3 regions of the Bradyrhizobium sp. 26S5 genome follow, and region 1 is predicted to be linked to each of the others. Evidence: predicted binding sites of a transcription regulator. Region 1 holds the regulator's gene; each other region holds the start of a gene.
What was found. Region 1 encodes PhoB, which activates phosphate uptake and scavenging genes when phosphate is short. Its sites were predicted from a motif close to TGTCATNNANCTGTCAT; they were not measured.
Positions count from the first base shown of each region.

Region 1 (9,652 bases):
TGCTCGGCGACATCTATCTCGGCAAGATCACCAAGTGGAATGACGCGGCGATCGCCAAGCTCAATCCGAAGCTGACCCTGCCGGGCGACGCCATCACCGTCGTGCGCCGTTCTGACGGTTCGGGCACCACCTTCAACTTCACCGACTATCTCGCCAAGTCGAATGCCGACTGGAAGTCCAAGGTCGGTTCCGGCACCGCGGTCGAATGGCCGGTAGGCGTCGGCGCCAAGGGCAACGAAGGCGTTGCCGGCAACATCAGCCAGACCAAGAACGCGATCGGCTATGTCGAGTATGCCTATGCCAAGCAGAACAAGCTGACCTACACCGCGCTGGTCAACAAGGCCGGCAAGACCGTGCAGCCGACCATCGCCGCCTTCCAGGCCGCTGCGTCGAATGCCGACTGGGCCAAGGCTCCCGGATACTACGTGATCCTGACCGACCAGCCGGGCGAGGCCTCCTGGCCGATCACCGCGGCGACCTTCATCCTGATGCACAAGGACTCGACCGACAAGGCGGCCTCGCAGGAAGCGCTCAAGTTCTTCAAGTACGCCTTCGAGAAGGGCGACAAGGCGGCCGAAGAGCTCGACTACATCCCGATGCCGGACTCGGTCGTCAAGCTGATCGAGAAGACCTGGTCGTCGGACATCAAGAGCTAAGTTCGATATTTCGAACACGGCCCGTGCCGCCTTCCAAGGGCGGCACAGGTTGAGCGATCAAGGCCCCGGGCTCCGTTACCGCGGCAAGAAACGCGGACGGGGCCCGGGCTCGCGCCTCCGAAGGCGCAAGCCGGAATGGCGCCCGGTCAACTGCGTCAGTGAAGATCGCTTCGGGGCGTAGCGGTTTGCGTGGCTTTCACATAGTAAAGAGGGGATTGGCGTGGCAGACATGGCTGTTCAGAGCGATGTGATGGAAGCCGCGGGACCGTACGATCGCGCCAAGGCCCTCAGCGCCTTCAAGCTGGGTGATCTCACCTTCTATTGGATCACCCGCATCTCGGCGATTTCGGTTCTGTTGATCCTCGGCGGCATCATCCTGTCGCTGATCGTCGGCGCCTGGCCGGCGATGAAGGAATATGGTTTCGCCTTCCTCTGGACGCAGCGCTGGGCACCCTCGGCCGATCCGCCGGTGCTCGGCGCGCTCGGCCCGATCTACGGCACGCTGATCACCTCGGTCATCGCGATGATGATCGCGATCCCGGTCGGCATCGGCATCGCCATCTTCCTCACCGAACTCTGCCCGCAAATGCTGCGCCGCCCGATCGGCATCGCCATCGAGCTGCTAGCCGGCATCCCCTCGATCATCTACGGCATGTGGGGCTTCTTCGTGCTGGGCCCGTTCCTGGCCAACACGTTCCAGCCGTTCATGATCCGGATCTTCGAAGGCGTGCCCGTGCTGGGTGCGGTGTTCGGAGGCCCGCCGTCCTATCTCAGCCTGTTCAACGCCGCGCTGATCCTTGCGATCATGGTGCTGCCCTTCATCACCGCGATCTCGGTCGACGTGTTCAAGACCGTGCCGCCGGTGCTGAAGGAGGCCGCCTACGGCATGGGCTGCACCACCTGGGAAGTCGTCCGCAGCGTCGTGATCCCCTACACCCGGGTCGGCGTGATCGGCGGCGTCATGCTGGCGCTCGGCCGCGCACTCGGTGAGACCATGGCGGTGACCTTCATCATCGGCAACTCGTTCCGCATCTCGTCGTCGATCTTCGCGCCGGGCACCACGATCTCGGCCGCGATCGCCTCCGAATTCGCCGAGAGCGACGGCCTGCACCAGTCCGGCCTGATCCTGCTCGGCTTGCTGCTGTTCGTGCTGACCTTCTTCGTGCTCGCCGGCGCGCGATTGATGCTGATGCGGCTTGAAACGAAGGCGGGGAAGTAGCGCCATGAACCCGATCTACAAATCCCGCCGCCGCAGCGACATCGTCATCCGCGCACTCTGCGTCGGCGCGGCGCTGTTCGGCGTCACCTGGCTGGCGCTGATCCTGTTCACGCTGCTCTACAACGGCCTCGCCGGCCTCAGCGTGCAGCTGTTCACCCAGAACACGCCGCCGCCGGGCTCGACCGACGGCGGTCTGCTCAACGCCATCGTCGGCTCGGTCATCATGACCGTGATCGGCGTCGGCATCGGTGCGCCGCTCGGCCTGTTCGCCGGCACCTACCTCGCCGAATACGGCAAGAACGACAAGCTCACCTCGGTGATCCGCTTCATCAACGACATCCTGCTCAGCGCGCCCTCGATCATCATCGGCCTGTTCATCTATGGTGCGGTCGTGGTGCCGATGCGCGGCTTCTCGGCGATCGCAGGCGCGCTCGCGCTCGCTGTGATCGTGATCCCGGTCGTGCTGCGCACCACCGAGGACATGCTGCTGCTGGTGCCCAATCCGCTGCGCGAGGCGGCCTCCGCGCTCGGCCTGCCGCGCTCGCTGGTGATCAAGCGGATCGCTTATCGTGCAGCGCGATCCGGCTTGATCACCGGCGTGCTGCTGGCGACCGCCCGCGTCGCCGGCGAAACCGCGCCGCTGCTGTTCACCGCGCTGTCGAACCAGTTCTTCAGCTGGGATTTGACCAAGACCATGGCCAACCTGCCGGTGACCATCAACAACTTCGTGCAGAGCCCCTACGCCTACTGGAAAGAGCTGGCGTGGAGCGGTGCGCTGCTCATCACATTCACTGTGCTCGCGCTGAACATCGGCGCGCGCATCCTTGGTGCCGAAAGGGCCGCAAAATGACCGAGCTTTCCGTCTCCACGACTGCCGCGAGCCACGTTCCCCAGGTGCCGCTGCCGGAAGCGCCGCCGAAAGTCACGGTGCGCAACCTCAACTTCTATTACGGCGAGCACCACGCGCTGAAGAACATCAACCTGACGCTCGGCACCAACCGCGTCACGGCGTTCATCGGCCCGTCCGGCTGCGGCAAGTCGACCTTGCTGCGCATCTTCAACCGGATGTATGACCTCTATCCAGGCCAGCGCGCGGTCGGCCAGCTGATGCTGGACCAGACCAACATTCTCGATCCCAAGCTCGACCTCAATCTGCTGCGTGCGCGGGTCGGCATGGTGTTCCAGAAGCCGACGCCGTTCCCGATGACGATCTACGAGAACATCGCCTTCGGCATCCGCCTCTACGAGAAGATCTCGAAGTCCGAGATGGACGACCGGGTCGAGAAGGCGCTGCGCGGCGGCGCGCTGTGGAACGAGGTCAAGGACAAGCTGAACGCCTCCGGCCTGTCGCTCTCCGGCGGCCAGCAGCAGCGGCTGTGCATCGCACGCACCGTGGCGGTGCGTCCCGAGGTGATCCTGTTCGACGAGCCGTGCTCGGCGCTCGACCCGATCTCGACCGCCAAGGTCGAGGAGCTGATCCAGGAGCTCTCCGAGGACTACACGATCGCGATCGTCACCCACAACATGCAGCAGGCGGCGCGCGTCTCCGACAAAACCGCCTTCATGTATCTCGGCGAGCTGATCGAGTTCGACGACACCAACAAGATTTTCACCTCGCCGAGCGATCGACGCACGCAGGACTACATCACCGGCCGGTTCGGCTGAGGAGACAAGCGATGGCTTCTGAACATACCGCCAAGGCATTCGACAGCGACCTGCAGGAGTTGACCCGCCTGGTCGCCGAGATGGGCGGCCTCGTCGAGCGCATGATCACCGAGTCGGTCGACGCGCTGATCCGCCGCGACGTCGCGCTGGGCAAGCGCGTGGTCGCCGCCGACATCGAGATCGACAATCTGCAGCGCGTCATCGAGGAGCGCGCGGTGCTGACGATCGCTCGCCGCCAGCCGATGGCGATCGACCTGCGCGAGATCGTCAGCGCGATGCGCGTCGCGACTGACCTCGAGCGGATCGGCGACCTCGCCAAGAACATGGGCAAGCGCGTCGCGGCGCTGGAGAGCGATTTCCAGCCGCTGAAGTTGATCCGCGGCCTCGAGCACATGACCGATCTCGTACTGTCTCAGGTCAAGTCGGTGCTCGACGCCTATGCCGCGCACGATCTGCCGGCGGCGATGAACGTCTGGAAGGGCGACGAGGAGGTCGATGCGATCTGCACCTCGCTGTTCCGCGAGCTGCTTACCTACATGATGGAGGATCCGCGCAACATCTCGTTCTGTATCCATCTGATGTTCTGCGCCAAGAACATCGAGCGGATCGGCGACCACGCCACCAATATCGCCGAGACCGTGTTCTACATGATCGAGGGCCAGCAGATCACCGACAAGCGTCCGAAGGGCGATATGACCAATTTCGCCACCACGGTGCCGGGCAACTAGGGCATGATCCGCATCGGCGGAACCGGATTGTCGTCGCGACAAACCGTTTCCACGGGGAATATGCTCAGGGGTTGAGTGTTTCGGTTTGCGTTTGGGCAACGGATCACCACAGAGAAAGAACTTAGACCGATGAGCGCACGCATTCTGGTAGTCGAAGACGAGGAAGCGCTGACGACGCTGTTGCGCTACAACCTCGATGCGGAAGGCTACGACGTCGAAACGGTGGGACGCGGCGACGACGCCGACACCAGGTTGAAGGAGCGCATCCCCGACCTCGTGGTACTCGATTGGATGCTGCCGGGCCTGTCCGGCATCGAGCTGTGCCGCCGTCTGCGGGCGCGGCCCGAGACCAAGCAGCTTCCGATCATCATGCTGACCGCGCGCGGCGAGGAGAGTGAGCGCGTGCGCGGGCTTGCCACCGGCGCCGACGATTACATCGTCAAGCCGTTCTCGGTGCCCGAGCTGCTCGCGCGGGTGAAGGGCCTGCTGCGCCGTGCGAGCCCGGAGCGGCTTGCCACCGTGCTGACCTATGGCGATATCGAACTCGACCGCGAGAAGCGCCGCGTGGCGCGCTCCGGCCGCCCGATCGATCTCGGGCCGACCGAATATCGTCTGCTCGAATTCTTCCTCGAGCATCCCGGCCGGGTGTTCAGCCGCGAGCAGCTGCTCGACAGCGTCTGGGGCCGCGACATCTATATCGACGAGCGCACCGTCGACGTGCATATCGGCCGCCTGCGCAAGTTGCTCAATCCGGGCCGCGAGCAGGATCCGATCCGCACCGTGCGCGGCGCCGGCTACGCGCTCGACGACCGCTTCGCGAAGGCCGAGCCGCAGCCGTAAGGCCGCGCGGCATTCACAAGCCGCAACACGGCGTCGTCCCGGCGAAAGCCGGGACCCATACGCCGCGGCCGGCGCAATGGGCAAGTGGCCAGACAGCTTTCTAACAACACCCATTCGTGGTTATGGGTCCCGGCCTGCGCCGGGACGACGCCGGTGATGCATCCGGGCGACGAGCCACAAAAAAATCCCCGCTTTCACGGGGATTTCTTTTTCAGTCCTACGCCAGTTTCCCGAGTGCTCACTTGATCTGCGGTTTCGCCGACGGCCGGCGGCGATCGCCGGCGGGCTGGTAGGCGACGCGCGAGTGGTGTGCGCAATAGGGCAGGCCGCCGAGCGCCTTGCCGCCGCAGAAGAAGAATTCCGGGCTCGAGGGATCGCCGACCGGCCAGTGGCAGGTGGCTTCGTTCAGCTCGAGCAGCGACAGCCGCTGGCTCATCGGCACCACGTTGTCGTAGGAGATCGGATCGGGCTCCATCTCGACCTCGAAGGCATGCGCCAGCGCGGTGTTGCCGCGCGAGACCGGACGCGCCACCCGCATCATGTGCTGGGCGGGGCGGGCCTTGCGCTGCCGCGGCGCCGCCGTGGAGGGGGCCTTGGCGCGGCCGGAGAGGCCGAGCCGATGCACTTTGCCGATCACGGCGTTTCGCGTCACATTGCCAAGTTCCGCGGCGATCTGGCTGGCCGAGAGGCCAGACTCCCAGAGCTTCTTCAGCTGCTCGACGCGATCGTCGGACCAGGTCAATACAGTCATCGCATTCTTCCTTTCGCATGGCGCCGGCCAGTCATTGGAGCGACGCTGCGAGCCAAATCCGGGTCAAAATCCCAGCGGCCAGAATCCCTTAGCCCTCGCCGGGCGCGGTTTTGAGCCCGAACGTTTACGTGTGACACGAAGGCTACTTAGAGGGTCCAGTACTGCCGCACGAGATGTCGTACCCGACAGGCCAAACGCTACAATATGGCGTGACTCTGGCGCAAGAGTCCGCGGCCGTGCGTCCACATGTTCCCACAAAGTTAAGCACTGCAATGAGGCTTTTCCACCGCACCGGAATGCTCCGGATTGCGCTCGTTCCGCATCGCAGGAAGGTCGGCAAAGGCCGGCTGCTGGCGATTGACACCTACTGGCCGCAGCATAGAATGCCTGTACGTGCCGCCCGCAAAGGCGGCCGTTTTGTTTTCCGAAGCTGGCCGTTGCTGCACTGGCGTCAAGCCGCCCGGCAATTGTCGGCTTCAAACCGGCAGTGAACGCCATGACCAACAGCGCCTCGTCGCATCTGCTCCCCGTCTTCGCCCGGGTCGATCTCGGCTTCGAGCGCGGCGAGGGCGCCTGGCTGATCGCAACCAACGGCGACCGCTATCTCGATTTCACCTCGGGCGTTGCGGTGAACGCGCTCGGGCATGCGCATCCGCATCTGGTCAAGGCGCTGCAGGAACAGGCGACCAAGCTCTGGCACATGTCGAACCTGTTCAAGAGCCCGGACGGCGAGGCGCTGGCCGCCCGGCTGTGCGAGCAGAGCTTTGCCGACTTCGTGTTCTTCTGCAATTCCGGCGCAGAGGCGATGGAAGGCGTGATCAAGCTGGTCCGCCACTATCACTTCTCCAAGGGCCATCCCGAGCGCTACCGCATCATCACCTTCGAAGGTGCCTTCCATGGCCGCACGCTGGGTACGCTGGCCGCGACCGGCTCGCCAAAATATCTCGAGGGTTTTGGCCCGCCGATGGACGGCTTCGACCAGGTGCCGCACGGCGACATCGAGGCGGTGAAGAAGGCGATCGGCCCGCATACCGCCGGCATCCTGATCGAGCCGGTGCAGGGCGAGGGCGGCGTGCGCTCGGCGCCGCAGGCGTTCTTCAAGGCGCTGCGCGCGCTGTGCGACGAGCATGGCCTGCTGCTCGCATTCGACGAGGTGCAGACCGGTATGGGCCGCACCGGCGATCTTTTCGCCTACAAGCGCACCGGCGTGACCCCTGACGTGATGTCGCTGGCGAAGGCGCTCGGCGGCGGCTTCCCGATCGGCGCAGTGCTGGCGAGCGCCAAGGCCGCTGAGGGCATGGCGCCGGGTTCGCACGGCTCGACTTTCGGCGGCAATCCGCTGGCGGTCGCCGCGGCCAATGCCGTGCTCGACGTGATGCTGAAACCCGGCTTCTTCGATCACGTGCAGAAGATGTCGCTGCTGCTCAAGCAGAAGCTCGCTTCCGTCGTCGACCGCTATCCGTCCGTGCTGGCGGAAGTGCGCGGCGAGGGCCTTTTGATCGGCGTCAAGGCCGTGGTGCCCTCGGGCGACCTCGTCGCTGCGCTGCGCAACGAGAAGCTGCTCACCGTCGGTGCCGGCGACAATGTGGTGCGCTTCCTGGCGCCCCTGATCGTCACCGAGGCCGAGATCGACCAGTCGATCGGCTCGCTCGAGCGCGCCTGCTCTGCGCTAGCGGCGGCCCAGCCGAAGAAGGCGGCGGGATGATGAGCAAGCCGGTCCGTCACTTCCTCGATATCAACGAGCTGCCGCTCGGCGAACTGCGCAACATGCTGTCCGCCGGCGCCGCCATGAAGGCGAAGCTGAAGGCCCATGAGAAGGGCAGGAAGCCGCTCGAGGGCAAGACGCTGGCGATGATCTTCGAGCGTCCGTCGACCCGCACCCGGGTGTCGTTCGACGTCGGCATGCGCCAGCTCGGCGGTGAATCCATCATGCTGACCGGCACCGAGATGCAGCTCGGCCGCGGCGAGACCATCGCCGACACCGCGCGCGTGCTGTCGCGCTATGTCGATGCGATCATGATCCGCATCCTCAACCATGACGCGCTGCTCGAGCTCGCGGCCCACGCCACCGTTCCCGTCATCAACGGCCTGACCCGCCGTTCGCATCCCTGCCAGGTGATGGCCGACCTCATGACCTATGAGGAAAACCGCGGCTCGATCGAGGGCAAGACCGTGGCCTGGACCGGCGACGACAACAACGTGCTGGCCTCCTGGGCACATGCCGCCGAGCGCTTCAAGTTCCAGCTCAATGTCGCGACCCCCCCGGAGCTCTCGCCGAAGAAGCCGATGCGCGACTGGATCAAGGCGACCGGCGCGCCGATCATGCTCGGCACCGATCCGGAAGCCGCCGTGCGCGGCGCCGACTGCGTCGTCACCGACACCTGGGTGTCGATGGGCGACAAGGAGGGCGAGCACCGCCACAACGTGCTGAAGCCCTATCAGGTCAATGCCAAGCTGATGTCGCTCGCCAAGCCGGACGCGCTGTTCATGCACTGCCTGCCCGCCCATCGCGGCGAGGAGGTCACCGACGAGGTGATCGACGGGCCGCAATCCGTGGTGTTCGACGAGGCGGAAAACCGCCTGCATGCGCAGAAGGGCATTCTGGCCTGGTGTTTCGACGCGGTCGCGTGAGCATATCTGCGTTTCCCGGATGCTGCGCAGCGCGCCGCTCTTGCGGCGTGGTGCGCTGCTGATCCGGGATCCATGCCGAGACCCAGTGTGGGTCCCGGCCCCGCGGAGCAGCGTTGCACGCTGCACCGCGTCCGGGACACGAGTGCCTAGTAAACCCCTTTATTTCATGGTTCGAGACCCCAGATAGAGCGCCATGGTTTCACAATCCCCCGACATCAAAATCACGCCCGAGGCGCCGGTTCGCGCGCCGTCAGCGGTTCCTGTCGACGATGCCGTGCTGGCCTTCGAGGTCGGCGCGCTGGATCTGCGCGGCCGGCTGACCCGGCTCGGCCCCGCGCTCGACGAGATCCTGCACAAGCACGATTATCCGCCCGCGGTCGGCAAGCTGCTCGGCGAGGCCATCGTGCTGACCACGCTGCTTGGCTCGTCGGTCAAGTTCGAGGGCCGCTTCATCCTGCAGACCCGGACCGACGGTCCGGTCTCGCTGCTGATCGTCGACTTCCAGGCGCCCGACCGGCTACGTGCCTATGCGCGTTACGACGAGGCGCGCCTCAAGACCGGCCAGAGCTCGGGCGAGCTGCTCGGCAAGGGCCATCTGGCGATGACCATCGACCAGGGCGCGAACACCACCAGCCGCTACCAGGGACTGGTCGCGCTCGACGGCGGCGGCCTCGAAGAGGCGGCCCATGAATATTTCCTGCGCTCGGAGCAGATTCCGACCCGGGTGCGGCTTGCGGTCGGCGAGGAGATGCGCGGCGGCGAGGGCGGCAAGCTGCACTGGCGCGCCGGCGGCATCCTGCTGCAATTTCTGCCCAAGGCGCCCGAGCGCGCCAAGCAGGCCGATCTGCACCCCGGCGATGCGCCGGAGGGCACGGCCACGCATCACGTGCCGGACGATGACGCCTGGGTCGAGGGACAGTCGCTGATCTCCACCGTCGAGGACGTCGAACTGATCGATCCCGATCTGTCCGGCGAACGGCTGCTCTACCGCCTGTTCCACGAACGCGGCGTTCGCGTCTTCAACCCGCAGACGCTGCGTGCGCGATGCTCCTGCTCGCGCGATGCGGTGTCGTCGATGCTGAAGAGCTTTGCGCCGAACGATCGCGCCGAGATGGTCAAGGACGGCAAGGTCGTCGTCACCTGCGAGTTCTGCTCGTCGGTC
Region 1 is NZ_CP145948.1:8,735,651-8,745,302, reverse strand. Features, by position in the region: gene pstS (phosphate ABC transporter substrate-binding protein PstS) at 1-656, shown strand, start outside; gene pstC (phosphate ABC transporter permease subunit PstC) at 886-1,875, shown strand; gene pstA (phosphate ABC transporter permease PstA) at 1,880-2,725, shown strand; gene pstB (phosphate ABC transporter ATP-binding protein PstB) at 2,722-3,540, shown strand; gene phoU (phosphate signaling complex protein PhoU) at 3,552-4,268, shown strand; gene phoB (phosphate regulon transcriptional regulator PhoB) at 4,398-5,108, shown strand; gene V5279_RS41385 (GcrA family cell cycle regulator) at 5,347-5,859, opposite strand; gene V5279_RS41380 (aspartate aminotransferase family protein) at 6,356-7,564, shown strand; gene argF (ornithine carbamoyltransferase) at 7,564-8,490, shown strand; gene V5279_RS41370 (Hsp33 family molecular chaperone) at 8,684-9,652, shown strand, end outside.

Region 2 (9,652 bases), 4.4 Mb from region 1:
ACCGCCGGGTCGCGATCGGCGATACGCGCGAGGCACGCTTCGAGAAGGTCGGCCGGCTTCAACCTGCCACTTTGAATGCGGCGAGTGGCGTCCGTTGCGGTCAGCTGAGAAAGGTCATCCATGGCGCGATTTCCAGTTGTGGCGTTGCCACTGGAAATAGCTCGGGACATATGATAAGAAAAACCAATATTTCTTATCCAACAATTTCGCTTAACTGAACTATGCGCAACCTCGACATGGACATCCTTCGGACTTTGGTGGCTGCCCAGGACCTGGGTGGCTTCAACCGCGCTGCCGACCAGGTCGGCCGGTCTCAGTCAGCGGTCAGCCAGCAAGTCCGGAAACTGGAGGAGCAGGTTGGCGAGGCCTTGTTCCGCAAGGAAGGACGAGGGTTGGTCCCCACCGAAGCCGGCGACGTGATCCTGCGCTATGCCCGTCGCATCCTCGATCTCAACGACGAGGCGATCGCCGCGGTGCGGGGAATCGCGATCGCGGGGACCGTCCGGTTTGGCTTGCCGAGCGACCTCGCCGAGACGTGGTTGCCGAAAGTGTTGGGGCACTTCAAGCGCGCCCATCCTGCTGTCTTGATCGAGGTCGTCGTCGAGCGCAACGCGCTGCTGCTCGAGCGGCTGGATAAGGGACAGCTTGATCTTGCGATCGCATTTGGCGGCGGTCCACGTGCCGATGCGCATCAATTGGCCGAGCTGCCGATGACGTGGATTGGCCCCGTATCGAAAGAGTCTGTGATCAAGACGAGCGAGCCGATATCGCTGGTGGTGTACAGCCCTCCCTGCTTCTTCCGTCAGGCGAGCATCGATGCCTTGGACAAGGCCGGCATCGCCTGGCACACATCGTTCACAAGCACCAGCCTGCACGGGCTATGGGCCGCCGTCGATGCGGGCCTTGGCATTACCCTGCGCACGGTCGTCGGTTTGCCTCGCTCCCTGACGGTGCTGCACGAATCCTCCGGCCTCCCGCCTGCCCCAACGATCCGATTGGCGTTGCATGATGCCGGCCGGGAATTGTCGCCCGCCGCCGAGCGGCTGAAGGCCATCCTGGTCGAAACGTTGGCCGATAGCCTACACGGCGCGAACCGAGCGCTTGCTCGGTAGCGCCGCTCCGGGTAGCAGCAAACTCGTTGTCATCGCCCGGCTTGACCGGGCGATCCAGTATTCCAGAGGCGGCGGTGTGTCATTGAGAAGCCGCGGCGTACTGGGTCCCCCGGTCCCGTCTACGCCAAGGCTTCGACGAGGCCACGAATCCCAGGCACGCCGAAGCTTTAGCGAAGGCGGCAAGCCGGGGGACGACAGCGGCAGGCTTGGCGACACTACGCCCGCTTCTTCACGTCCTCGCGCTTTTCGCGTCATAACCCAACTGTCATCGCCCGGCTCGACCGGGCGATCCAGTATTCCAGAGACGGTTGTGATCAATCGAGAGGCCGCGGCGTACTGGGTCCCCCGGTCAAGCCGGGGGACGACACCGAGGAATGGGCCTTACGCCTTCTTCTTCACGTCCTTGACGTTGGAGAAGGTGATGCCCTCGGCGCGCTCGCGGGTGTAGCCGAGATAGAACTCGTTCTTGGCCATGAACACGGGATCGCCGTCGACGTCGTCGGCAATGCCGGAATTGTTGGCGGCGACGAAGGCATCGAGCTTCTTGCGGTCGTCGGAGGAAATCCAGCGCGCCAGCGAGAATTCAGAGATCTCGAACTCGACCGGCAGAGAATATTCCGCATCCAGCCGCGCCTTCAGCACGTCGAGCTGCAGTGGGCCGACCACGCCGACCAGCGCCGGTGCGCCATCGCGCGGGCGGAACACCTGCACGACGCCCTCCTCCGACATCTGCTGCAGGGCTTCCTTCAGCTTCTTCGCCTTCATCGCATCCGTCAGGCGAACACGGCGGACGATTTCCGGCGCAAAGCTCGGCACGCCGACGAAGGTCAGATCCTCGCCCTCGGTCAGGGTATCGCCGATCCGCAAGGTGCCGTGGTTGGGAATGCCGACGACGTCGCCGGCAAAGGCCTCGTCCGCCACCGAGCGGTCCTGGGCAAAGAAGAATTGCGGGCTCGACAGGCTCATGTTCTTGCCGGTGCGCACCAGCTTGGCCTTCATGCCGCGGCTCAGCTTGCCCGAGCACAGCCGGGCGAAGGCGATGCGGTCGCGGTGGTTCGGATCCATGTTGGCCTGGATCTTGAACACGAAGGCGCTCATGCGCGGCTCGGCTGCCTCGACCTTGCGCAGATCCGAATCCTGCGCGCGCGGCGCCGGTGCGAACTTGCCGAGGCCTTCGAGCAAGTCGCCGACGCCGAAATTGCGCAGCGCGCTGCCGAAATAGACCGGCGTCAGATGGCCCTCGCGGAACGCCGCGAGCTCGAACGGCTTGCAGGCTTCCGAGGCCAGCGCAAGCTCGTCCCTGACCTCGGAGACGTCGAGATTGGGGTTGCGCTTGCCGAGATCGGCGATGTCGATCTGCTCGGTGGCGCCGGTCTTGGCGCCGCCGCCCTCGAGCAGCCGCACGCCGCCATTGACGACGTCATAGGTGCCGAGGAAGTCGCGGCCGCGGCCGACCGGCCAGGTCATCGGCGTGGTGTCGAGCGCCAGCGTCTTCTCGATCTCGTCGAGCAGGTCGAACGTGTCGCGGCTCTCGCGGTCCATCTTGTTGATGAAGGTGATGATCGGGATGTCGCGCAGGCGGCACACCTCGAACAGCTTTCGCGTCCGCGCCTCGATGCCCTTGGCGGCGTCGATCACCATGACCGCGGAGTCGACCGCGGTCAGCGTCCGGTAAGTGTCTTCCGAAAAGTCCTCGTGGCCCGGCGTGTCCAAGAGGTTGAACACGAGGTCGTTGAACTCGAAGGTCATCACCGAGGTGACGACCGAGATGCCGCGCTCGCGCTCGATCTTCATCCAGTCCGAACGGGTGTTGCGGCGCTCGCCCTTGGCCTTGACCTGGCCCGCGAGGTTGATGGCGCCGCCGAACAGCAGCAGCTTTTCCGTCAGCGTGGTCTTGCCGGCGTCCGGGTGGGAAATGATCGCAAAGGTGCGCCGTCGCGCCACTTCCTCTGACAGTGGCGAGCGGGACGGCGATTCGGTTGTTGCAGCGGTATCGGACATGGCGAGGCAGCGTTTGGCAGGGAAAACGGGCGCAATCAAGGGCGTTTTGTCGCGATGCGGACGGGCGCACCTTCCCCATATAGGTACGAGAAGGACGACCTTCTCCTCACCATACCGTCAGCGGGGACGACCCTGCCTTTTCTGGAGGGTTCGTGATGGCTTGGGCCATTCTGTTCACGGCTGGCCTGCTCGAGATCGGATGGGCGATCGGGCTGAAATATACCGAGGGTTTCTCGCGGCTGGTGCCCTCGGTGCTGACGCTCGCGGCGATGGCCGGCAGCGTGATCCTGCTTGGCATTGCGCTGAAGACGCTGCCGATTGGAACCGCCTATGCGGTCTGGACCGGGATCGGCGCGGTCGGCACCGCGGCGCTCGGCATCATCCTGCTCGGCGAACCCGCGACCGCGATGCGGCTCGCCAGCATCGCCCTGATCGTTTCCGGCATCGTCGGGCTGAAGCTCGTCGGATGAATCTCTTCTGGACGCGTTTTCTTAACGCGAACCGGCTTCCACTTCGCTCGAAAACGCTACTTCAGAATCTGCACCGCCCAATAGGTCGCGGCGGCGACCGCAGCCGACGCCGGGATTGTGATCACCCAGGCATAGACGATCGAGCTCGCCACATTCCAGCGCACGGCGGAGAGCCGCCGTGCCGCACCGACGCCGACAATGGCGCCGGTGATGGTATGGGTGGTCGATACGGGAACCCCGAGATAGGTCGCGATGAACAGCGTCGCGGCGCCGCCGGTCTCAGCGCAAAAGCCCTGCATCGGCGTCAGCTTGGTGATCCGCAGCCCCATGGTGCGCACGATCCGCCAGCCGCCCATCAAGGTGCCCAGCGCCATCGCGCTCTGGCAGGACAGCACGACCCAGAACGGAATTTCGAAGGTGTCGCCGAGATGGCCCTGCGAGTAGAGCAGCACGGCGATGATGCCCATGGTCTTCTGCGCGTCGTTGCCGCCATGGCCGAGCGAATAGAGCGAGGCCGAGGCGAATTGCAGGATGCGAAAGGCGCGATCGACCGCGAACGGCGTCGAGCGCACCGAGAGCCAGGACACGACGGCCACCAGCACCAGCGCCAGCAGGAAGCCGACCAGCGGCGACAGCACGATCGCGAGCAAGGTCTTGGTGAGCCCGCTCCACACCGCAGCCGAAATGCCCGCCTTCGCCATGCCGGCGCCGACCAGCCCGCCGATCAGCGCGTGCGAGCTCGACGAGGGGATGCCGAGCGCCCAAGTGATCACGTTCCAGACGATCGCGCCGACCAGCGCGGCGAAGATCACGGTCGCGTCCACCACCGACGGGTCGATGATCCCGGTGCCGATGGTGTTGGCGACGTGCAGGCCGAAGACTGCGAAGGCGACGAAATTGAAGAAGGCCGCCCAGAACACCGCATATTGCGGCCGCAGCACGCGGGTCGAGACGATGGTTGCGATCGAGTTCGCGGCATCGTGCAGGCCGTTCAGGAAGTCGAACAGCAGCGCGACCGCGATCAGGATGGTGAGAACCGGAAGACCCAGCGTGGCGTCCACGTGATGGCCCCGCTCTATTGTGCTTTTTTGAGCATGATCTCCGCGCAAACGCGTTCCGCGTTTGTCGCGCCGGAAAACCGCATCACACTTTTCCGGATCATGCTCATACTTGCTCGATCACGATCGAATTGATCTCGTTGGCGACGTCGTCGAAGCGGTCGGCCACCTTCTCGAGGTGATCGTAGATCTCCGCGCCGACGATGAAGTCCATCGTGTTGGCGTTGCGGTGCTTCAGGAACAATTCCTTCAGCCCGATATCATGGAGATCGTCGACCCGGCCCTCTAGCTTGGTCAGTTCCTCGGTGATCTGGGTCAGCATCGAGACGTTCTGACCGATCGCCTGTAACAAGGGCAGCGCGCGGACGACCAGATTGGCGCATTCGACGATCAGGGTGCCGATCTCGCGCATCGGCGGCTCGAACTCGCGCACCTCGAACAGCATGACCGCCTTTGCAGTCGCCTGCATCTGGTCGACCGCGTCGTCCATCGCCGTGATCAGGTTCTTGATGTCGCCGCGGTCGAACGGGGTGATGAAGGTGCGGCGAACCGCGGTCAGCACCTCACGGGTGACACTATCGGCGTCGTTCTCGAACTGATTGACGCGCTGACAGAAGACCGGGGTCTCCTCGCCGCCCTTCAGCATGTCCTGCAGCGCCAATGAGCACTGCACGGAGGTCTGGGCGTGGCGGGCGAACAGGTCGAAAAACCGCTCTTCCTTGGGCAGGAAGGCGCGAAACCAGCGCAGCATGTCTCAGTTCCATCGTTCCGGGACAGCCCTTTTAGCGACTGTCACAGAACTGTCATAGAGCATCTGGCGGGGAAAGCACCGATCGACCGCCCGAACGGGCGGTCGTCCACCGCTATGTCAGCGGAAAATCGCGGGCCGCGCCCTGCCCTACAGCGACCGCCTGAGCATATGGGCCAGCTCGCCGACCAGGCCGCGCCGGAACAGCAGCACGCAGGCGACGAAGATCACGCCCTGGATCACCGTCACCCACTGGCCGAAGCCGGCGAGATATTGCTGCATGGCGATGATCACGAATGCGCCGACCACCGGTCCGAAGATGGTGCCGAGACCGCCGACCAGCGTCATCAGCACGATTTCACCGGACATCGACCAGTGCACGTCGGTGAGCGAGGCGTTCTGCGCCACGAACACCTTCAGCGAGCCGGCGAAGCCCGCCAGCGTGCCCGACAGGATGTAGGCGAGCATCTTGTACTGGTCGGTCTTGTAGCCGAGCGAGATCGCGCGCGGTTCGTTCTCGCGGATCGCCTTCAAGACCTCGCCGAACGGCGAGTTGATGGTCCGGTAGATCAGCAGGAAGCCGGCGAGGAAGCCGACCAGCACGACGTAGTAAAGCACCATCGGCTTCGAGAGGTCGAAGATCCCGAACAGTCGTCCCTGCGGGATGCCCTGGATGCCGTCTTCGCCGTGCGTGAACGGCGCCTGCAGATAGATGAAGTAGAGCAGCTGCGACAGCGCCAGCGTGATCATCGAGAAGTAGATGCCCTGGCGGCGGATCGAGATGAAGCCGGTGACGAGGCCGAGCAACGCCGCGGCGGCGGTGCCGACCACGATGCCGAGCTCGGGCGGCAGCCCCCACACCTTCAGCGCATGCGCGGTAACGTAGCCGGCAGTGCCGAGGAACATCGCGTGGCCGAACGACAGCAGGCCGCCATAGCCGATCAGCAGGTTGAAGGCGCAGGCGAGCAGCGCAAAGCACAGCGCCTGCATCACGAAGAAGGGATAGATCCCGGTGAACGGCACCACGGCCAGCAGCGCCGCCATCACGGCGAATACGATCATCTCGTCACGCATCGCGCGCGGCGTCACCGGAAGTGTATCGTCGGTCAATGCTGACATATCAGGCCGCCCGTCCCGTCAGTCCCGTTGGCTTCACCAGCAACACCACCACCATCAGGACAAACACCACGGTGTTGGAGGCTTCGGGATAAAAATACTTGGTCAGTCCCTCGATCACGCCGAGCGCGAAGCCGGTGATGATCGAGCCCATGATCGAGCCCATGCCGCCGATCACGACCACCGCGAACACCACGATGATGAGATCGGCCCCCATCAGCGGGCGGACCTGGTTGATCGGCGCCGACAACACGCCGGCGAGCGCGGCGAGGCCGACGCCGAGCCCGTAGGTCAGCGTGATCATGCGCGGCACGTTGATGCCGAAGGCGCGCACCAGCGTCGGGTTCTCAGTGGCGGCGCGCAGATAGGCGCCGAGCTGCGTCTTCTCGATCAGGAACCAGGTGGCAAGGCACACCACCAGCGAGAAGATGACGACCCAGCCGCGATAGATCGGCAGGAACATGAAGCCGAGATTGACGCCGCCCTTGAGCTGATCCGGGATCGAATACGGCAGACCGGAGGAGCCGAAATAGTTCTGGAACACGCCCTGCACGATCAGCGCGATGCCGAAGGTCAGGAGCAGTCCGTAGAGATGGTCGAGGCCGGCCAGCCATTGCAGCATGGTGCGCTCGAGGATCATGCCGAAGATGCCGACAATGACCGGCGCGATGATCAGCGCCCACCAGTAGTTGATGCCGCCCAGGTTGAGCAGGAAATACGCCACGAAGGCGCCCATCATGTAGAGCGCGCCGTGCGCGAAATTGATGATGTTGAGCATGCCGAAGATGACGGCGAGCCCCAGACTGAGCAGCGCGTAGAACGAGCCGTTGATCAGTCCCACCAGAAGCTGTGCGTAGAGAGCCTGCATCGAATGAGCTTTCGCTAGATAGATGAAGCCCGCCGGCCACGCTCATGGCCGGCGGGCATGACCGTCACTTCTTCAGAAGCGCGCAGGTGCTCTTGTCGAGCGGCGTGAAAGCCTGGTTGCCCGGCACGGTGCCGACCAGCTTGTAGAAGTCCCACGGACCCTTGGACTCCGAGGGCTTCTTCACTTCGAACAGATAGGCGTCGTGGGTGACACGGCCGTTGGCCTCGACCTCGCCCTTGCCGAACAGCGGATCGTCGGTCGGGATGGTCTTCATCTTCGCGACCACCTTGGCGCCGTCATGCGGATTGCCGCCGAGCGCTTCCAGCGCCTTGAAGTAATGCATGAGGCCCGCATAGACGCCGGCCTGCACCATGGTCGGGGGCGCGCCGCTCTTCATCCGCGCCGAGAAGCGCTTGGAGAAGGCGCGGGTGTTGTCGTTGAGGTCCCAGTAGAACGTCTCGGTGAAGTTGAGGCCCTGCGCAGTCTCGAGCCCGATCGCCTTGACGTCGGTGAGGAACAAGAGCAGCGCGGCGAGCTTCTGGCCGCCCTTGACGATGCCGAACTCGGCGGCCTGCTTGATCGAGTTGGTGGTGTCGCCGCCGGCATTGGCAAGACCGATGATCTTGGCCTTCGAGGCCTGCGCCTGCAGCAGGAAGGAGGAGAAATCAGCGGTGTTGAGCGGATGCTTGACGCCGCCGACCACCTTGCCGCCATTGGCGGTCACGACAGCGGTGGTGTCGCGCTCGAGCGCGGCGCCGAATGCATAGTCCGCGGTCAGGAAGAACCAGGTGTCCCCGCCCGCCTTCACCAGCGCCTGGCCGGTGGCGTGCGCCAGCATGTAGGTGTCGTAGGTCCAGTGCACTGTGTTCGGCGAGCACTGCGCGTTGGTGAGGTCGGAGGTCGCGGCGCCCGAATTGATGTAGACGCCGTTCTTCTCCTTCACGACGTTGTTGACCGCGAGCGCGACGCCGGAATTTGGCACGTCGACGACCGTGTCGACCTTGTCGACGTCGAACCACTGGCGGGCGATGGTGGTACCGATATCGGGCTTGTTCTGGTGATCGCCGGAGATCAGGTCGATGGTCCAGCCCTTGGCCTTGAGGCCGGAATCCTCGATCGCCATCTGCGCCGCCAGCGTCGAGCCGGGGCCGGCAAGGTCGGCATAGAGGCCGGACTGATCCGACAGCACGCCGATCTTGACCGTCTTGTCGTCAGCGGAGGCGACGCTTGCAGCTGACAGCACCATCGCGGTACCGAGCAGGAGCGCTGAAATGGTATTCTTCATGTCGGATTTCCTCGGTCTTTAAATTTTCTGGCTCTGGCGATTTCAAACGCCGAGATAGGTATGCAGCTTGTCCATGTTGGCCGACAGCTCCGAATTCGCGAAGCCGTCGATCACCTTGCCGTGCTCGACGATGTAGTAGCGGTCGGCAACGGTCGAGGCGAAACGGAAATTCTGTTCGACCAGCAGGATGGTGAATCCCTGCGATTTCAGGCGCGCAATGGTGTGACCGATCTGCTGAATGATGACCGGTGCCAACCCTTCGGTCGGCTCGTCGAGCATCAGGAAGCGCGCGCCGGTGCGCAGGATGCGCGCGATCGCCAGCATCTGCTGCTCGCCGCCCGAGAGCTTGGTGCCCTGGCTGGTGAGACGCTCCTTCAGGTTCGGAAACAGCGTGAAGATCTGGTCGAGCGGCAGACCGCCCGGGCGCACCACCGGCGGCAGCAGCAGGTTCTCCTTCACATCGAGGCTGGCGAAGATGCCGCGCTCCTCGGGACAGAATGCGATGCCGAGCCGCGCGATGCGGTCGGAGGTGGCGCGGATGATCTCCTTGTTGTCGAAGCGGATCGACCCCGAACGCTTGCCGATCACCCCCATCACCGACTTCAGCGTGGTGGTCTTGCCGGCGCCGTTGCGGCCGAGCAGCGTCACCACCTCGCCGGCCTTCACGTTGAAATTGACGCCGTGCAGGATGTGGGATTCGCCGTACCAGGCCTGCAGATCCTTGACCGTCAGTACCTCGGCGCCGGCCGCAGCCACGGGCTTCTCCGCCAGTTTCGCCTCAGCCATGACCCGCTCCCAGATAGGCTTCCTTCACGCGCTCGTCCTTGGAGAGGTCGGCGTAGTTGCCCTCCGCCAGCACCTGCCCGCGCGTCAGCACGGTGATGATGTCGGAGAGGTTGGCCACCACCGAGAGGTTATGTTCGACCATCAGGATGGTGTACTTGGCGGAAATCCGCTTGATCAGCGCTGCGATCTTGTCGATGTCCTCGTGACC
Region 2 is NZ_CP145948.1:4,291,806-4,301,457, reverse strand. Features, by position in the region: gene V5279_RS19680 (amidase) at 1-122, opposite strand, end outside; gene V5279_RS19675 (LysR substrate-binding domain-containing protein) at 222-1,112, shown strand; gene V5279_RS19670 (peptide chain release factor 3) at 1,494-3,113, opposite strand; gene sugE (quaternary ammonium compound efflux SMR transporter SugE) at 3,269-3,583, shown strand; gene V5279_RS19660 (inorganic phosphate transporter) at 3,640-4,644, opposite strand; gene V5279_RS19655 (DUF47 domain-containing protein) at 4,748-5,392, opposite strand; gene V5279_RS19650 (branched-chain amino acid ABC transporter permease) at 5,540-6,508, opposite strand; gene V5279_RS19645 (branched-chain amino acid ABC transporter permease) at 6,510-7,373, opposite strand; gene V5279_RS19640 (ABC transporter substrate-binding protein) at 7,438-8,658, opposite strand; gene V5279_RS19635 (ABC transporter ATP-binding protein) at 8,701-9,444, opposite strand; gene V5279_RS19630 (ABC transporter ATP-binding protein) at 9,437-9,652, opposite strand, start outside.
Region 2: the regulator PhoB is predicted to act here: its motif matches at 5,432-5,448, upstream of V5279_RS19655 (DUF47 domain-containing protein).

Region 3 (9,652 bases), 790 kb from region 1:
AGAGAGCGAAAGTCGCACTACGCCTGCGGCGCTCCCTCGTCCGGCACCCCGCGCTTCAGCGCGGCACGCGCGGCTTCGCGATGCTCCGGCATGATGTGGCTCGCCACCAGGCGCAGCGCGGTTGCCAGCACCGCGGCGTCATCGGTGAAGCCGAGGATCGGCAGCATGTCCGGCACGAAATCGAACGGCAGAATGAAATAGGCGATTGCGCCAAGCAGCGCCGCCTGCACATGGCGCGGCGTCTGCCGGTCGAAGGCGCAGTAATAGGCGGCCAGCAGGTCCTCGGCGAAGGGCAGGTTCGCCACCACCTTCTTGAACTTGATCCAGAAGCGGCGGCGCACGCTTTCCGGGTCCTGGGCCAGCCGGTCGGCAGGCCCAAATCCCACACCGTGTTCGCTCGATGTCATCGATGGGTTCCTCGACGTCGCGACAGTTTCGCGGCGGACACTTCGAATCTGGGGATGTCGGCCAACCGGCGCAAGATTGCGACCGGCTGGGTCAATTGACCCCAAGCTGCCGTGCGATTGCGTTCATGGCCTTGGCGAGGTCGATGTCGCGCTTGGTCACCCCGCCGACATCGTGGGTCGCCAGCACGACCTCGACGGTCTTGTAGACGTTCTTCCATTCAGGGTGATGGTCGTTCTTCTCGGCGACCAAAGCGGCGCGGGCCATGAAGCCGAAGGCCTCGTTGAAGTCCTTGAAGACGAAGGTCTTTGCGATCGCCTCCCGCCCGGCCAGCTCCGACCAGCCGGCCAGCTCCCAAAGGGCGGCCTTCCTTGCTTCCGCTGACAGCCGTTCGACCATGGCAATCCTCCCGTTTGACGCCGACCTTAGCCTAGAGCCTATTCCGTTCCGATTGAATCGGAACGGGGCTCTAGATTCTTGTTTTGACGCGTTTTCTTCACGCGAACCGGTGTCCACTTCGCTGGAAAACGCTCTGACAACCGGCCTCCGGGCGGGATCCAAGCCGAAAATAAGGCCAAAATCGCGTCCTATCGCCGCTGGTAACCATGAAGCAGATGTAACATCTGTATCTTCAGGAATTTGCTATAAATCTGGGATGTATGCGCGTTGGTAGTTTGCGAGATTGAGCCCCGACGATTGCGAGATCGATGACAGACGGCCCCGCCAGCATATCGCCCAAGCCGCTGCGTTCGGCAAAGCGGCGGCTGATGTTCGTCTTGATCGCAGGCGCGCTCGCCATCGTCGGCGCGCTGACCGCAGGTTATTATTTCGCGGTGCGCCCGGTGACGCTGCGGATCGCGGTCGGTCCCGCCAACAGCGATGACCTCAAGGTGGTTCAGGCGCTGGCGCAGGCCTTCAATAACCAGCAGCACACCCAGGTCAAGCTAAGACCGGTGCAGACCGATGGCGCCACCGCGAGCGCGCAGACGCTGGCCGACGGCAAGGCCGACCTCGCCATCATCCGCGGCGATCTCGAGGTGCCAAAGAATGCACAGGCGGTCGCGGTGCTGCGCAAGAATGTCGTGGTGATGTGGGCCCCGCCGGCGGCAAAGGGCAAGGGCCGCAAGGCCACGAAGATCACCAAGATCACGCAACTCGCCGGCCGCAAGATCGGCGTCGTCGGCCGGACCCCGGCCAATGTCAATCTGCTGAAGCTGATCCTGCAGCAGTATGGCGTCGACCCGATGAAGGTCGAGATCGTCCAGTTCCCGGCCAATGAGGCCGCCGACGCCATCAAGAACCTGAAGGCCGACGCCTATCTCGCCGTCGGTCCGGCCAACAGCAAGATCACGATCGATGCGATCACGGCGTCGATCAAGGACGGCGGCGAGCCGACCTTCCTGCCGATCGACGCCTCGGAGGCGATCGCGCAGAACCATCCCGCCTACGAGGCTGCGGAAATCCCCGCCGGCTCGCTCGGCTCCTCCGACCGGCCCGATGACGAAGTGAAGACGATCAGCTTCTCGCACCACATTGTCGCGCGAAAGGGCGTGTCGGACGCGACGGTCGCAGCATTCACGCGGCAATTGTTCGCGATCCGGCAGTCGCTCAAGAACGATTTCCCGCTCGCGGCCAAGATCGAGACGCCCGACACCGACAAGGACGCCACCATCCCGGTGCATCCTGGCGCGGCCGCCTTCGTCGACGGCGAAGAGAAGACCTTCCTCGATCGCTACAGCGACTACATCTGGTGGAGCCTGATGGCGTTCTCGGCGATGGGCTCGGCCGGCGCGTGGTTCGCCGGCTACCTCAAGCAGGACGAGCGCAACACCAACACCTCGCAGCGCGAGCGTCTGCTGGAGATGCTGAAAACCGCGCGGCAAAGCGACTCCACCGAAGAGCTCGACCAGATGCAGGCGGAAGCCGACGATATCCTGCGCCACACGCTGGACTGCTTCGAGCATGGCGCCATCGAGGAAGGCACGCTGACCGCGTTCAACATCGCGCTCGAGCAATTCCACAACGCCGTCGCCGACCGCAAGGCGCTGCTGTTGAGCATGCCGCAGAATTTGCAGCGGACTGCGAGCCAGTTCAGGGCAGCGGGGACGGCGTAGGCATTCTATCCGCGAACTCTTTTCGCCTCTCCCGCTTGCGGGGGAGGCCGACGCGCTCGGCAGCGCTCTTGCGCGCCGGGGCGCGTCGGGTGGGGGCTCTCTCCGCGGCATGACTCGTGGAGAGAGCCCCCACCCCACCCTCCCCCGCAAGCGGGAGAGGGAGCCCGGCTTGCGTGCTCACCTCACATGTGCCCGCCCCTGTAATCTCTCCGTCATGGAATTTTTCTAGGTCTTGGCACGCGTGCGGCGCATTGTCGCTGTGACCTGAGGAGGCTCCCCATGACGATCCGGTTTTCGCGAAGGCTCACCCGCCGACGCTTTCTCTCGACGGCGGCTGCGGCCGGTGCCGGTGTGATCGCGATGCCATATCTGTCGCGCGCCGCCGATCGCCCTGTGATCACCCATGGCGTGCAGTCCGGCGATGTCGGCGTTGACGGCGGCGTGGTGTGGGCGCGTGCGGACCGGCCGGCGCAGATGATGGTCGAGGTCGCCACCACTGAGTCGTTCAAGGACGCCCGTGCGCTGCCGCCGATCACGGCGCTGCCGGAGAGCGACTTCACCGCAAAAATGCTGCTGGAGAACCTGCCCTCCGGCCAGGACATCTTCTATCGCGTCCGCTTCCGCGACCTCGCCCATATCGACATCGTCGGTGAGCCCGTGGTCGGCCGCTTCCGCACCGCGCCGAGCGACCGCCGCGACGTCTCCTTCGTGTGGGGCGGCGACGTCGCCGGCCAGGGCTGGGGCATCAACCCCGACGACGGCGGCATGATCACCTTCGCCGCGATGAAGAAGCACAATCCGGATTTCCTGCTGCACTCCGGCGACACCATCTACGCCGACGGCGTGATCCCTTCCGAGGTGAAGCTTCCTGACGGCAAGGTCTGGAAGAACGTCACGATTCCCGAAAAGGCCAAGGTCGCCGAGACGCTCGACGAATACCGGGCCGCGCACAAATATAACTTCCTCGACAGCAATGTCCGCGCCTTCAATGCCGAGGTACCGATCTTCGTGCAGTGGGACGACCACGAGGTGACCAACAACTGGTCGCTGTCGAAGCAGCTGCCGGCGTCCTACAAGGAACGCGACATCAATGTGCTCGCCGCGCGCGCGGCAAAAGCCTTCCACGAAATGTATCCGATGCGCGAGAGCATCGTCGAGCCGGGCCGCGTCTATCGCACGCTGAGCTACGGTCCGCATCTCGACGTGTTCATGCTCGACGAGCGCAGCTATCGCGGCCCCAACGGTCCGAACCTGCAGGAGCAATACGGCCCCGACGCCTATTTCATCGGTCCGGATCAGATGGCCTGGCTGAAGCGCGCGCTGCTCAATTCGCGCGCCACCTGGAAGGTGATCGCCTCCGACATGCCGCTGTCGCTGATCGTCTATGACGATGCCGCCAACAAGAAGGGCTCGGAAGCGTTTGCGCAGGGCGACGGCCCGGCGCGCGGCCGCGAGCTCGAGATCGCCGACATCCTGCGCTTCATCAAGACCGCCGGCATCGTCAACACAGTGTGGCTGACCGCCGACGTGCACTATGCGGCCGCGCACTACTACAACCCGAACAAGGCCCAGTTCCAGGAGTTTGATCCGTTCTGGGAATTCGTCTCCGGCCCGCTGCACGCCGGCACGTTCGGTCCGAACGAGCTCGACAACACGTTTGGACCCGAAGTGAAATTCATCAAGGCGCCGGGCGAAGCGAACCAGAACCTGCCGCCGTCGGCCGGCATGCAGTTCTTCGGCCACGTCAGGATCGACGGCAAGAGCGGCCAGATGACGGTGAGCCTGCGCGACCGCATCGACGCCGAACTGTGGGCGATCACGCTCGACCCGAAGCCGGTGTAATCGGGTCGCAGCCGCGGCGGAACCGCACTCCCGGTCCTGCAGGCCCTTGCTCAAGGCAAGGGCGACACGATTTGGCCGGGGATGGACGTCCGCGGCCTCTTCCGGTATCGACACCACAGCCAATATGCTGGGGGCGCCCGAAGGGGGGCGGAGCATGAGGCGCTGCGAGTTGATTCGCGTGCTGGGTGGCATCGTCGCGGGGTTGCGGCCGCGCCGCCTGGTTGTCGTTGCGATTGCCGTGTTCGCGCTGCTGCCGATCGAAGTCAGCGACGCCGGCTGGCTGCCTGATCTTTTCAAGACTTCATCCAAGCACGCCAAATCGCCAAAGCGCGCGAAGTCGGCAAGGCCGGCCAAATTGGCAAGGCACCGCGCTCAGCCGAAGCACCGCGCTACGCGGCTTGCCGCCCTTGGGCCGGTCGCCCTGCCGCCGTCCGTGCTCAAGCCGGCCGCAGCCAAATGCGATCCCTCGACATTCCGGATCGTTCTGGATGTAGGACATACCGCTGAATCGGAAGGCGCGATCAGCGCCCGGAATGTCACCGAGTTCGCCTTCAACCTGCGCCTTGCGCGACTGATCGAGGAGAGGTTGAAGGCCGAAGGCTTCACTGAGACCAGGCTGCTTCTGACCGAAGGCAGGGCCAGACCCAGCCTCTTCAAGCGGGTCGCCGCCGCCAACAATCTGCACGCGGATCTCCTGCTGTCGATCCACCATGACTCCGTGCCCAACAAAATGCTCGAGGACTGGGAATTCGAGGGCAAGAAAAGCCACTTCAGCGACCGCTTCAGCGGTTACTCCGTTTTCGTTTCCCGGGACAATCCGGAGTTCAAGACGAGCCTCCAGTTCGCCGAACTGATCGCGAGGGAAATGAAGGCCCAGGGACTTCAGTATGCCGAGCAATACAGCCAGGCCATCATGGGTCGCTACCAGCACCCGCTGCTGAACAAGGAAACCGGCGTCTACAGCTATGACGAGCTGATCGTGCTCCGAAAGACCTCGATGCCATCAGTCCTGCTGGAGGCGGGCTCGATCATCAACCGCGACGAAGAACTCAAGATGGACTCGCCCGAGCGCCGCAACATCATCAGCAGCGGTGTCGCTTCTGCCGTGAAGGAATTCTGCGAGCCGCGATGGGCGCTCCTCGGTCCGCTCTGATCGCCCTGTGACGTCCCGAGCTCTCAGCGAAAACGCGGTCCGATCGGCGCCAGCCGATGTCATCCCTGCTTGCCGGTCTCGATCTCCTTGAGCCTGGCAAGCGCCTGCTCGAACTTGGCGTTGAACAGCCACATCGCATCGAGGATTTCGCGGAAGGTCGCAGACGTTCTTGCCCTGTCGGCCCGGCCGAAGGCGAAGATGCTGTTGTTTCGCAAATATCCCATGATCCTGGGATCGGAGATTCTGTAGCCGACGAGGTTGCCTGACTGCAGCGCGGCCCTGGTCGGGGTGGGAATGATCTGGATGAGCTCGAAGAGCTTCATTTGATCGATCGGATCGGGCAGGGCTTTTGCGATCGCGGGGACCTGCGGGAAAATATCCGCGTGTGCGTTCATGAGCGCATCCCGCACCGCGGTCCAGTGATTGAACCGGTGATCGAGATTGCCAGCCCGTGCTTCTTCCCTGTCGTCGCGACGGCTCAGTGCCGGATCGAGGGCTGCGATCGATCCCTTGATGGCTGACCACTTCCTTTGACCGTTGCGATCCTCGGACGGACCGGTCTGCAGGCTTCCCTTGTAGGTGTTCGACCGCGCATTGCCGGCATTTTGTTTGCCGTTCGTCTCCGCGAAGAAAAGGCCGAGGCTGATACGGCCCGCGGCGGCGGCGTTCGCGGCATCCAGCCCCCTGGCGCGCGCGATCGCGGTCGCAAGGTCGACCACGTCCTTGAACGGCGTATCGGATCCTTGTGCGCTCGCGGGCGGCGCCTCCATCACGTCAAACAGCGCCCTGTACTCATCGAGCAGCGGCTCATTGTCGGCATCAAAATAGGCCGGAGGGATGCCGAATCTGTTGGGTCTGCCGATCCTGGACGGCAGCGCATCGGTGAGATCCTTGTATGCGCTCATCATCTCGACACGGGCAAGATAGAGGGCCTGGCCCGGCAGGTTGGGCAGCGGCTGCCTGGAATCGATCTGAGCGCGTCGCTGGCGCAGGATCGAGACGAAGGTCTTCAGGGCATTGTCGTAGGTCTCGCGCACGGCCGATTGCCCGTTCGTGAGGGCGACCGGCCCCGCGACGGCTGGAGACGTGAGACCACCGATGACGGCCGAGGCCAGCGGCAGGACCGCACTGGGCCCCGTTGCAACCGGCAGCGCGAGGAGCAGCCCTAGGGATAGCGCCAGTGCGGGCGCAGCGGCAGATGTCCTGATCGCCATGACAGCTTCCCGATGCCTGTGCGTCGTCGAATCCGACACAATGGATCGTAGACGACGAACGCGCCGGCTGCGAGCACGCTCGGCCCGAAGCCGGTCCGACCCGACCACAGCGGCGACGGGATTGCTGCACTCCCTCTCCCGCTTGCGGGGGAGGGTCGGGGTGGGGGTATCACCGCGAATCACCTAGCGGAGGGAGCCCCCACCCGGATTGCATCTTCGATGCAATCCGACCTCCCCCGCAAGCGGGAGAGGTGAAGGCAGGGCCAGCGCGGCCAGTGATGAACCGCGCGAGCGGTTCGGGCGACCATATCAGGCCCAGCCGCTTCCGGGCCGGGCCTGATTGATGAGTAGCCGATTTGAGACGCGCCATGCCATTGATTGCCGCTCTTCTCCTGCTCGCGCCGTCGCTGGCGCCGGCGCAGCCGGCACAGGATGCGCAGGCGGCGAAGATCCGCGACGCCTTCACTTCGGCCTATGGCAAGGCGTTGAGCGCCGAGTTCGGTAAATCGCTGCGCGACAATGCCGATCCCGCCTGTCTTGCGAGCAAGGGCATCGAAGCCGGCCAGCTCGAGGCGCGCGGCCGCGACGTCGTGATCAAATGGGGTGCGCGGCTGATCGACGGCACCGATGCGCTGATCGACCAGAACGTCTATGCCGAGAAATTTCCGGCGGCCGCCGAGCTCGACAGGCTGCAGCAGAATGCGGACGTCAAGAAATACCTCGCGCTGGCAGCTCCGATGCAGCAGGCGAAAATCCTCGACACGGTGTTCGAGCGGTTCGACCGCTACGCGCTGGTGAGCCGGATCAAGCTCACGGCGGTCTCGCCGCTGGCGACCGGCAACGATGAATTGCTGCGCAAGAATCCGACCGAGGCCACCGAAGCTGCGCTGGAGGCGTTTTCAAAGCGCAACAAATCGAAGGCGCTGACGCGCTTCCTGGATTTGTCCGAGCAGGCCTCAGCAGTGCGATCGGCCTCGATCGCAAAGGATAAAGTGCCCCCGGGCGCGCCGCTGTCCTTCCTCAAGGGGATCGAGGCCGATCTTGCCGAGCTCTGCATCGGCTCGCGGCGCTAAAGCGCGATGAGATCTGGTCGAATCATCATCGCGCTTTGGCCTCTTGTTTGAGCATGATCTTTTCGGAAAACCGCTTCACACTTTTCCGGATCATGCTCTAAACGCCTTACTTCGGTCCGCGCCTCAGCGCCGCCTCCAGCGTTTCGCTCGTACATGGCTTGGTCAGCCGCGGCTTGTCGGCGAGCGATCCCGGCAGCCTGATATCAGCGCCATAACCCGTGACGAACGCGAAAGGCACCTTCAGCGCATCGAGCCGCTCGGCTATCGCGAACGTCTTTTCGCCCCTGAGCAGGCCGACGTCGAGCAGCGCGAAATCCGGTGCCCGTTCGGCGATCAGCTCAAGCGCGCGGGCAACGTTCGCAGCGGTTCGCACCGTGCGGGCGCCGAAGCCGAGGATGGTGTCCTCGAAATACAGCGAGATCATCGGATCGTCCTCGACCACGAGGACATCGCCGGGCATGCCGGCATTGGGTGCGAAATCCATGGCGCGCCAGTTTCCGTTTGCTAGAGCTTGTTGTTTTGACGCGTTTTCTTCACGCGAACCGGTATCCACTTCGCTCGAAAACGCTCCAAAGCATGGATGAGAGACCGGATCAGTCCGGCCGGATGGCCCGCGACCGGCGCCTGAAAGCACGCCGGCTGTTCCCTGGATGAAACCATCACATCGCGCGCTGGCGCGTCTGTTCACTAGTGAACATAAGTCCAGGAACTTTCTGGTTATGGTCCGCGTTGGGTTTGCAGGATTTTCCAATGATTGCCAAACGGACCGAGTTGGCCGGGACAAGTGACCGGCCGTTCAACAATCTCTTGCGCCGGCTGAACGCCGTGGACTACGAGCTGATCGCGCCGCATCTTGCGCTGGTCGAAGCGGCGGCCGGCGATCTGCTGTACAATCCCGGCGACGACGTTCAGATCGCGCATTTCCCATGCGGACCGAGTCTTGCCTCCTACATGGTGCCCAATGAGGACGGGCGCGATGTCGAGACCATCCTGGTCGGCCGCGAGGGCGCGGTCGGCGGCATCGTCAGCCAGGGCTTCCTGCCGGCCTATACCCGCATCACCGTCAAGTTCGGCGGGCCATTTGTGCGGCTGCCGGTCAGCAGACTCGACGCCGCCAAGCTGAAGTCGATCTCGGTGCGCAACATCTTCGCGCGCTATGCCGACTGCATGCTGGCGCAGATCTTCCAGTCGACCGCCTGCAATGCGATTCACTCGATCGAGCAACGCGCCGCGAAATGGATCATCTCGGCGATCGAGCGCACCAACGGCAACGGCGTGGTGCCGCTCACCCATGAGCAGCTCTCGACCTTGCTCGGCGTCGGCCGCAGCTACACCAGCCGGGTGATCCAGAACTTCAAGGCGGAAGGCGTGCTGGAGACCCGCCGCGGCGCGATCGTGATCCGCGCCCCGGACAAGCTGCGGCAGCGCTCCTGCCTGTGCAACGAGGCGGTCAAGGATCATTTCGAGGAGGTGCTGCGCGGGGTCTATCCGAGCGAGGACAACCCGGCGAACTAAGTCCGCTGCGGACGGCTGACTTCGCACCACAAATTCGAGGCTTTTTGTAGCTCGTCATGCCCGGGCTTGTCCCGGCCATGACGATGCGGAAAAGTCAGCGCAAGCACCAACGAAAGGTGCCGTCGGCGACGAGGGGAAAGCATCCGACTATCGCGGACCGCGAAAATCACGCTACACTCGCGTCATGAGTGGGGCAGAACTTCACGCCGTCTTTGACATCGCAGCATGGGGCGCGGCCGCGATCGCCATGTGGTGGCTGTCACGCCAGCGCGGGCTGCAGTTTCCCCGGCAATCCTTCGAGCTCTCCTATATCGCCGCGCTGGTGTTCGGCGCCGG
Region 3 is NZ_CP145948.1:9,530,105-9,539,756, forward strand. Features, by position in the region: gene V5279_RS44905 (YkvA family protein) at 18-407, opposite strand; gene V5279_RS44910 (4a-hydroxytetrahydrobiopterin dehydratase) at 499-804, opposite strand; gene V5279_RS44915 (TAXI family TRAP transporter solute-binding subunit) at 1,113-2,519, shown strand; gene V5279_RS44920 (alkaline phosphatase D family protein) at 2,799-4,361, shown strand; gene V5279_RS44925 (N-acetylmuramoyl-L-alanine amidase) at 4,516-5,514, shown strand; gene V5279_RS44930 (hypothetical protein) at 5,574-6,728, opposite strand; gene V5279_RS44935 (hypothetical protein) at 7,097-7,801, shown strand; gene V5279_RS44940 (response regulator) at 7,908-8,285, opposite strand; gene V5279_RS44945 (Crp/Fnr family transcriptional regulator) at 8,552-9,316, shown strand; gene V5279_RS44950 (prolipoprotein diacylglyceryl transferase) at 9,501-9,652, shown strand, end outside.
Region 3: the regulator PhoB is predicted to act here: its motif matches at 2,719-2,735, upstream of V5279_RS44920 (alkaline phosphatase D family protein).